DNA from 3 places in the Lysinibacillus sp. NPDC093197 genome. Region 1 is predicted to be linked to each of the others. Evidence: riboswitches for the same ligand, from Rfam matches in the RefSeq annotation. Region 1 holds a riboswitch; each other region holds the start of a gene.

What was found. Region 1 has a riboswitch for cobalamin ahead of metE (5-methyltetrahydropteroyltriglutamate--homocysteine S-methyltransferase). Riboswitches for the same ligand answer to the same signal wherever they lie in the genome.
Region 2: another riboswitch for cobalamin. It lies ahead of ACIP9G_RS01715 (ABC transporter substrate-binding protein); the one in region 1 lies ahead of metE (5-methyltetrahydropteroyltriglutamate--homocysteine S-methyltransferase).
Region 3: another riboswitch for cobalamin. It lies ahead of ACIP9G_RS01725 (hypothetical protein); the one in region 1 lies ahead of metE (5-methyltetrahydropteroyltriglutamate--homocysteine S-methyltransferase).

What each region holds. Positions count from the first base shown of each region.
Region 1 is NZ_JBIVOH010000002.1:93,719-97,005, forward strand. Features, by position in the region: gene metE (5-methyltetrahydropteroyltriglutamate--homocysteine S-methyltransferase) at 1-1,744, opposite strand, end outside; cobalamin riboswitch at 1,930-2,108, opposite strand; gene ACIP9G_RS06360 (VOC family protein) at 2,317-2,679, shown strand; gene ACIP9G_RS06365 (C40 family peptidase) at 3,121-3,287, shown strand, end outside.
Region 2 is NZ_JBIVOH010000001.1:347,387-350,673, forward strand. Features, by position in the region: gene ACIP9G_RS01710 (precorrin-3B methylase) at 145-816, opposite strand; gene ACIP9G_RS01715 (ABC transporter substrate-binding protein) at 873-1,868, opposite strand; cobalamin riboswitch at 2,120-2,307, opposite strand; gene ACIP9G_RS01720 (GTP-binding protein) at 2,488-3,287, shown strand, end outside.
Region 3 is NZ_JBIVOH010000001.1:351,654-354,940, reverse strand. Features, by position in the region: gene ACIP9G_RS01740 (ABC transporter permease) at 1-38, shown strand, start outside; gene ACIP9G_RS01735 (ATP-binding cassette domain-containing protein) at 31-780, shown strand; gene ACIP9G_RS01730 (ABC transporter ATP-binding protein) at 793-1,518, shown strand; cobalamin riboswitch at 1,699-1,882, shown strand; gene ACIP9G_RS01725 (hypothetical protein) at 2,145-2,918, shown strand; gene ACIP9G_RS01720 (GTP-binding protein) at 3,130-3,287, opposite strand, start outside.

The DNA of each region.
Region 1 (3,287 bases):
TTTGATAGGTCACATCTTTTCGCGCGATATCGTCACGTACAAATGACCAGTTCAAAATCGTAACAGGACCTGTTAACATCCCTTTCACATATCGATTTGTTAAACTTTGTGCATAGGCAGTTTCTTTCACTGTCATCGGCGCTTCCCATGCAACATCACCGTAAATAATCGGTGGTTTTACACAACGAGAGCCGTACGAAACGACCCAAGCTTTTTCTGTAAAAGCGAAGCCTGTTAGCTTTTCACCAAAGTATTCCACCATATCCGTACGCTCGAATTCACCATGCACGAGTACATCAATATCTAAATCTTCTTGAATGGCAATCCATCGTTTCGTTTCTTGTGCGACAAAGTCAGCATATGCTTCATCTGAAAGCTGTTTTTTACGCCATGCATTACGTGTGCGCTTCACTTCATCAGATTGAGGGAAGCTACCAATCGTAGTCGTTGGGAATAGTGGTAGCTGCAGTGACTGTTGTTGTATAATCTGACGCGCATTAAAATCATTTTGACGTTCAAAATCCTCTGTCGACACCGTTTGTACTTCTTGTTGAACAGCCTGATTATTTCGTACGGGGTGTTTTTTTAATGCTTCAATTGCTTTCATGCTCTCAGAGATAGTATGATTGGACGTATGATTTTTTTCTTTTAAATACTTAGCCACCTCTGATATTTCTGCTAATTTTTCATCAGCAAATGCAAGCGCATTTTTTAAGACAGGCTCTAATTTTGTTTCAAGTGCGGTCGAAATCGGCACATGCTGTAAGCTACATGACGATTGAACCCACAGCTCTTGTGCACTAGTCAGCTGTTCAATTGCCCTAACTGTTGTACTTACCTCTGCTAAATTTGCCCTCCAAATATCTCGTCCATTAACAATTCCTACCGCCAATACTTTATCATGTGGAAAGCCAAATTGACGTAGCGCCTCCATATTTTTCGTATAGCCATGAACAAAATCTAAGCCAAATCCTTGTACAGGGAGTTCAATTAGTGTGTTATAAGCTGATAACGATTCAAAATAGGTTTGTAACATAATATTAGCCTCTGGTACAGCGGCTGCTAATTGTGTATATATTTCTTGCACAAGTTTTACCTCTGCCTCATCTAATGATGTGACTAATGCAGGCTCCTCTAATTGAATCCAGTCAGCACCGGCTGTTACTAGCTCTTGAATAATCTGCGCATACAGTGGTAGTAGTGCTAAAATAAACGCAACTTGTGTTACTTTATCGTAACCTTTTGTTAGCTTGCAAAATGTATATGGCCCGATTAGCGTTGGCTTTGCAGTAATGCCATATACTTCTTTAACCTCAAGGAAATCTGCAAGTATTTTATTGTCTGTTAGTTGCAGAGCTTGACCTTCATATTCAGGGACAATGTAATGATAATTTGTATTAAACCATTTTGTCATTTCACTCGCAACAGCTTCTTTATTTCCACGTGCTACCGCGTAATACGTTTGTAAGTCAATCTTTCCACCTTGCCAGCCGAAGCGCTTTGGCACTAAGCCAAACATCATCGCTGTATCAAGCATTCTGTCATATAGTGTGAAATCCCCAACTGTGACAATATCTATACCGCTACGAAGCTGCTTGTCGATACGTGCAAGACGAATTTCTTTAATTTTTTGTAAGAAATCTACTTCTGTAAGTTCATTTTTCCAAAATGCCTCTAATGCCTTTTTCCATTCACGCTCTTCCCCTATGTATGGGTAGCCTATTACAGTCGTTGTATACGTCATATTCCTTCTCTCCTCTGGTTTAAAATAAAAAAAACCATCTTCCTTTTTAGGAAAATGGTAGTTATTGTCTATCTAAATTAGCTATGACGAGGCGATACGATAATATATTAATTATCGTATATATTCGTTAGTCGCACAGTGCCGATTCGGTCACATCTCACCACCTATTTCCACGTAGGTTATTTGGTGTGTACTAGACATTGGCAGGTCTCCTGGCTTCTCATCAACACGCCTCACAGCCTTCCCAGTTCCCCAGTGGCATATGTGATTTGCTCCGATTTACAGTTGCGGGACAGCGTCGGATTTACACCGACTTCCCTTTTAAGCCAAACTTTCATTTGGCACCAACTCTTACACAATATTCAATTATGTTTCCTACTATAACATATATTTTTCTGAAAAGTATAACTTTTGTGAAGATATAGTAGTTTTTCTGTACAAAGTTACACGTTGAGTAATTTTTAAAGACTAATTGACAACATAATAATAAAACAATCTACTAATCAGAAAAGGTATTTTAAGTAATTTGTAGAAATATATAGTTATATGAAGAATGAGTGAGGAGGATTACTATGATTGTCGGATTACATCACGTACAATTAACGATTCCAAAAGGTACCGAGGAGCAAGGGAAAGTTTTTTATTGCCATGTGTTAGGGCTCAAAGAAATAGAGAAACCACAATCTCTTAAAGGGCGTGGTGGATTTTGGCTACAAGTTGGTCATCACGAAGTACATGTTGGCACAGAAGACGGCTTTGATCGACTAACAACGAAAGCGCATATTGCCTATCAAGTAGAGGATGTAGCATATTGGAAAAAAGTATTAACAGAGCATCATATCGAAATCCTTGATTCTGTTCCAATTCCTAATTTTGAGCGCTTTGAATTTAGAGACCCTTTTGGTAATCGAGTAGAAATTATTCAGCCGATTTAAATTTTTAAAAAGCAGCCTTCAATGGCAGCTTTTTTATTTACAGTTTAAAGTGTTGAACCTCTTTGTTTAAATTCTCTGCCATCGAAAAAAATTCCTATGCCTACGTGCTTTTATAAGTACTCTTCGACTCATAAAGTTATTTTTATATTATTCCTTACCCTTATTTTATTTCTCTATTAGCACATTGCCTAGCATTGTTTCTATGAGTAACAATGCATAGTTGCTAACGTTTTTTGTATGCACTATTTATCAAACTGAAACATTTGTAATGAAACTGTAAATTCAAGCGATAAAGCCTTATATATCAAGGTTTTTACATAAAGTGCGGCTCCCTGTGGAAACATTTACCTCACAGAACCCCTACTTTTTCATGCTACGATTATTGCAACAGCAAGCAAACAGATATGAATTTACTGCTCGCTTACAGGAGGTAAAAACAGCATGAAAAAACAATTTTTAAAAACTACACTAGCATTATCGATTGGATTTAGCTCATTCGGAATCGTTCAAGCATCCATTGAACCAATCAAAGTTGAGGCTGCAACGACAAATGCACAACATAATGACAAAGCTGTCGCAGCAAAGGCTGAACAACTTATTCAAACAGG
Region 2 (3,287 bases), on a different contig from region 1:
TTTAAAGACATTATTTTTAACATCTATACCCCTACCTAGTCATCTATTGTTTCCATTAAAAAAGAGCTAGCTCTAGCCAGCTCTTTCCTTTTATCAGTTGTTTAAAACGACACGACTCCAAAGGCAGAAATCAATGAAGGAGAATCACTCTTTCTTTAATGCTTGCCAAAATTCAGCGCTATTTGTTCTACGATAAAATTTATGGAAAGGTTCATTTGGGCGAGCGTGTTTCTGATAATGCCTGATAATTTGTTGTAGAAAGCTTTCTATTTTTTGTACTGAAACTCTTTTAGCAAATAGTGTACCCGCCTTTGCATTGGCCCCCATCGGCACGGCACCTAAGTAAACATCGAAGCTATCCTTTTGATAAACAAGCCCAATATCATCATATACAGCATTATAGCAAGCCGATGCACAGCCATTAATATTTAACCGTAGTCTAGAAGGCACAGTTTCTTCATGTAATGCTTCGTATAGGTGTTCGGTTATTTCGGCAGCCTCCATTTTGTCCCCATCACAAAAATCACATGCTTTTATCGCAACGATAGGACCTTGCTTTGCAATATATAAGCCTGCTTCTTGAAGCTCATTGATAATTTCATTCACGTTTATAGTTGGGACGGACAAAAGGATACTATAGGAAGCCGAGTATTTAATTGCGCCGCTATCACCTACAACCTCAGCAATTTTTTGAAATTGAGCTGGTGTATAATGCTTATTGATAATACCTTGACTTACTGCAAGGCGTGTAAAATTTCCATTTGTATTTAGTTTTTCAAATGTTCGATCTGGTGTATTTGAACGAAAGGCATTCATTGTTTGTTCTCCTTATGAAAAAGAGCTAGCAAGTAGCTAGCTCTTTCGATTGTTATTTAAAAGTTTTCAGGATAAAAACCTTTTGCTAAAATTTCAATAGCCTCTGCAGCACGAACCCCTTCTGAAGCTGCTGAAAGTGGTAAAATGACAAAGCGTTCATTTTTCACAGCATCTGTTTCTTTTAATGCCGGATCACTTTTTAGGAATTTAATTTTGTCTTCTGCTGTTTGGGAACCATAATCAATTACGACAATGACTTCAGGGTTACGTTCAACTGTTTCTTCTTTTGATACCGTTGTCCAGCCCGATTCAACATCGCCAAAAATGTTTTTACCGCCAGCAACTGTGACAAGTTCATCCATAAAGTTTTGTGCCGCTGTAAAGACTTCCTTGTCCCCACTATCGAAAACTAGAACACGTAATTCTTTTTCACCTTGTGGTAACTTTGCGCGAACAGCATCAACATCCTTTGTCATCTGTTCAATTAATGCCTCTCCGCGGTCTTCAACACGGAATATTTTTGCAATATTACGGATATCCGTAAATATATCCTCTAACGTTGGTTTTGTAATACTTGAAGAAGTATGTAAATAGGTGTGAATACCAAGTGCTTCTAACTCTTCTGGTGTACCAACACCCTTTTCGCTAAAGCCACTTTTCCACCCAGCGTATAAAAAATCCGCTTCACTATCAATTACTTGTTCTTTTGTCGGATACTGCTCCGCTATCACTGGTACTTTATCGTAAGCTGCTTGTAAAGGTTCATAAATTTTATCATCTAAATAAGCAGTACCAACCATTGAATCTTCTAAACCTAATGCTAGCATTATTTCTGTAACGTGCTGATTTAAGCTAATCGCCTTTTTAGGAGCTTCTGTATAAACTTGTGTCGTATCGTTATTATCAATTGTTACTTCTTTTGCCTCTGCTTGTGCTGGTTCAATGTTTTCACTTTGTGCAGCTGATTCTGAATCATCTTTTGCACTACAAGCGCCTAAAATGCTCAATAATGCCATTGCAAGAACTAGCCACATGCCTTTCCATTTGTTCATGTTTGTTTCTCCTTTAGTTTGTAATTTTTCATCTTTATAGTAAGAAATCAATGACTTCTTTGCTATTGATTACGAGCACTTCTTGACGCTTCATTTCCTGGTAAAAGCATGAATTGCTGTTTGCTACGGTTCCTGCTTAAACTACTGCACATCAAAATGGACACAAAAAACCCTCTTGTTTCCAAGAGGGCGGCATAGTGAAAAAACAATGGTTATTCAACCAATCACTATTCCCATCCTCGTGGTGTTAAGTAAAATAATATATATTGGCAGGTATCCTGGCTTAGGTTCAACGTTTATACGTCTTCCCATAGTTAAACTACAGTGACTGTGTTGTATAAACTCCCCATTTACAGTTGCGGGACAGCATCGGATTTACACCGATTTCCCTTTTAAGCAAATGATAGAAACCATTTGCACCAATATATAGAAGTATTAAGTTATAAAAATAGCCTAGCAGAAGTAATTTTTGTTTTCAATCACACAAAAAAATCCATAACTAATAATTATGAATAATTGACTACTATTCAAACATAAACGAGAACTATTCTACTCGAAATGTTTTTAAGCACTATCTGTTACAATAGGAATATAGGAAAAATAGAAATGAGGATTTTTTATGTATAAAACGATTGGTGTGCTCGCACATGTCGATGCAGGAAAGACAACCTTTTGTGAACAACTACTATTCCATACGAACAGTATTCAAACGCGTGGAAGAGTCGATCACCAAGATACTTTTTTAGATAATCATACTATCGAACAAGCTCGTGGTATTACCATTTTTGCTGAACAAGGACGGATGCAAATTGGGGATGATACATACACACTAATTGATACTCCTGGGCATGTCGACTTTTCACCAGAGATGGAACGCGCAATTCGTGTAATGGATTACGCCATTATTATCGTAAGCGCAGTAGAGGGTGTACAAGGACATACTGAAACCGTGTGGCAATTGCTAAGGCAATACAACGTACCAACCTTCTTCTTTATTAATAAGATAGATCGTGAAGGCGCTGATGTAGATGCCGTTATGAAGCAGCTTCGAAAGGAATGTTCGAAGGACGTACTTTTAATAGAAGACCCATTGCGTACAGATTATGTCCAGAGCCACATTGCTGAATGGCTAGCTGAACGTGATGAACAACTACTCGATGCCTATTTGACAGAAAATCTCGATGCACAAACATGCCTATTACAGTTGCAAAAGTTGATTAAACAAGAGCAAGCATTTCCTTGCTTTACTGGTGCGGCATTAAAGGATATTGGAATAAAAGAATTTTTATCACAGCTCCCTCTACTTACGGAGACTCGATTCGACCATCAAGCACCGTTTCAAGGAGAGGTATTTAAAATTCGCCATGATGGAACTCAACGGTTAACGTTTATCAAAGCATTGCAAGGAACTTTACATAC
Region 3 (3,287 bases), on a different contig from region 1:
GCACTTTCAAACAAGGAGGAGAACGATCACATGTTTAAAATCGACAATTTAACTGTTCGAGTGAACGATAAAAATCTCATCCACAATATCTCGTTAACTGTGCCAAAAGGCCAAATTACAGCAGTTATTGGTGAAAGTGGGAGTGGGAAAAGCACAACCGTATCAGCTATTTTAGGAATGCTCCCGCCACAAGCTGAGACGACAGGGGCAGTGTACTTTAATGGGAAAAATATAATGGCGATGTCAAAAAAAGATAGGTTACTGTTACGGACAAAGCATATCTTTACTATTTTTCAAGATGCTACAAATAGCTTTTCTCCTACCCAAAAAATGAAACAACAATTGTATATGTTTACTGCCTTACGAATGGGCGAGGAGAAAGAGATGTTTCTGCCAAAAATGACCGCTATCTTAAAGGAATTAAATTTGACCGAAGATGTATTAGATTGCTATCCATTTGAGTTGTCAGGGGGTATGCTGCAACGTTGTATGCTTGCCTGTGCATTGTATAATAAGCCAGACATTTTGATAGCTGATGAACCAACTTCTGCACTAGATATGTTGCATCAACAACACTTTATTACATTACTAAAAAATCTACATGCTCAACTGGGAACAACTATTATATTGATTACCCATGATTTAGGGGTTGCAGTTTCACTAGCGGATACGATTGTTGTGATGAAAAATGGAGAGATTGTCGAGAAGGGGCAAGCGACAGAAATTTTTGAGCAACCAAAACATCCGTATACAAAACGGCTTGTCACAAATCATTTTTAGGAGGTGTTTTAGTTGCTTCGGGTAGAAAACGTAAATAAAAGCTATCGAACAGGGCAGCAAGTGTTAGCAAATATAAACCTTACTGTAGGAGAAGGCGAAATCGTCGGACTTGTAGGAGAAAGTGGAAGCGGTAAAAGTACTTTAGCCAAAGTCATTATGCAGCTAGAATCACCTGATAAAGGGACCGTAATTTTTCAAAATCAACAAATCACAAAGAACAATCGGAAGTCCTTTTATGAAAAGTGCCAAATTATATTCCAAAATGCTAGTAATGCTTTAAACCCTATGTGGACGGTTAAGGAACTATTAAGGGAGCCATTGCAGCATCAAAAATTCGTGACGGACACCTATTTACAAACGATGCTTGAGAAGGTCAAGTTATCAAACGATGTATTACAATCTCTGCCCTCTGAACTTAGTGGTGGGGAGAAGCAAAGAGTAAATTTATTACGCTCTATTCTAGTTGAACCGAAATTGATAGTATGTGATGAAATTGTTTCTAGCCTAGATCGTCTAATTCAGCGGGAAATTATCGATTTATTAATTTCGTTAAATAAAGAAAGAAACATGGCTATTTTATTTATTTCTCATGATTTAAAAGCAGTTTCATATTTAAGTGAACGGATTTATGTAATGAAAGCTGGCGAAATTGTCGATGAACAGTACAAGGAACAAGGTGCATTTAATTTCACCGATAGCTATGCTCAAAAGCTATTTCAAGCGATGGAAAGTGAATGATATTTGAAAATAATTAGCTTTGATTTGGATGGAAAAATATCTTTTTTACGAATGTACTCAAAACTATATTAATCTGTAAGTCCAAATAGATACCTTGTACTGTTCATTGACATTGAAATTCCATTACTTTACAATGTGATTTAATAGTATACTAGCGATACTATACATTTTATTACAACTGAATAGCGTGTAGTAATAGGTGTAAATTGCGTGCAATTTACTGAAAAGGGAAGTCGGTGCAAGTCCGACACTGTCCCGCAACTGTAAATGTGAGCGTCTTTTCAAATACCACTGTCAAATGATGGGAAGGTGAAAAGAAGCGATGACCATAAGTCAGGAGACCTGCCTGTTACAAGTACACACCAATAACCTACGAGGAATAGGAGGTGGCATGTTGACAAAACAGAATGTTCTGTTCGTCACAGTACGTCAAACGATAAAAACCAAAGGATATAAAGGGATACGGCATCGAGCCAAATCTCTCCCATTGGTGCAATGTTTGATGTTACTGGATGAATGATAATGATTAGCCGTAACGACGGATTTCCTCTTATTTAGCAGGAAATCCGTCTTTTTATGTAATCGAAACATTTGTTTTGAAAATATGTACGAAAAGAGGTGCACGTATGACGAAAATTCATGTTTGTACAACACAGGAAAAGCAATATGGAGATATGAAGATTTGTAAACTGCCGCGCATTGAAGTTGCCAAGCAGCCAAAAACGAGAATGGTCATTGAAGCACTTGTTGATCAGTTTTTAGCAACAGGACTTATTCGGAACGAACGTTTATTTAATCAAATTTTCTATAACAAAGGCATCATTTGGATTCAAAATGAGGTATATGAAGGGTGCCTTTTTGCTAAAGCAAGTGTAGCGGATGAGCTGAAAACAAAAAAGAATGCCTTTATGATGTACATGCCAACAAATCCAATCGTATATGAGGTAAATGGTGAGCCGTATCATTTAATAACACGTATTGATTCGATTCGAGCTAAACCAAATTTAGATAGGCTTGATTTAGAGCCAAAGCCCATCTTAAGTGCTGCAAGAGTCAATGATTTACTATGCTCGATGGTTATGCGTTTCTATCACACCTATTTAGAAGAGTTGTCGTTAGTCGTTCATACAAATCAAGATAGTAATAAAATAGTACATTTAATAAAGTATGTAGAGTGTGAATACGCTCAATTTCTTCAAAGTGTGAAAGAATTAAATGACTATCATTTAAATTGGCATCCAAGAGGCAATGGTCATCAATTATTGCTTCAATTAATTGAGCAATTACAAATTTTAAAGAGTAAACCAGGTTCGGTTCTTGTTGATTTTTCGAATAGTAATGGTTACGTAATTGTGGAATCAGCGAATAACTTTGTTGCGAAAGCGAAAAAAGCTTTATAAGATTAATATAAAAGGCATCGAGATGTTTTCGATGCCTTCTGTCATTTTTTATGGATAACTTTTGAAATCGCCATAAAAACTAGCTGAATCGCCGATAAAAGTCGCTGAATCGCCGATAAAACCATTCAAATCGGCAATAAAACTTGCTAAATAACCGATAAATCATCCCCCAATCGCTGTTATGCTTTGGAAAATGCGGTTTCTCGGATAATTACAAGCAATGCATGGCTTCTTTTGCCTCATACCAAGGAACTGAATAGCCCTTTCCTTTCGCACAAAAAATACTTGATGATGTATAGTCGGGATCTGCCTGTTTATTGTAATTGATTTGCGCAATTATTTCTTCACTATTATGGCATTTATCATAGC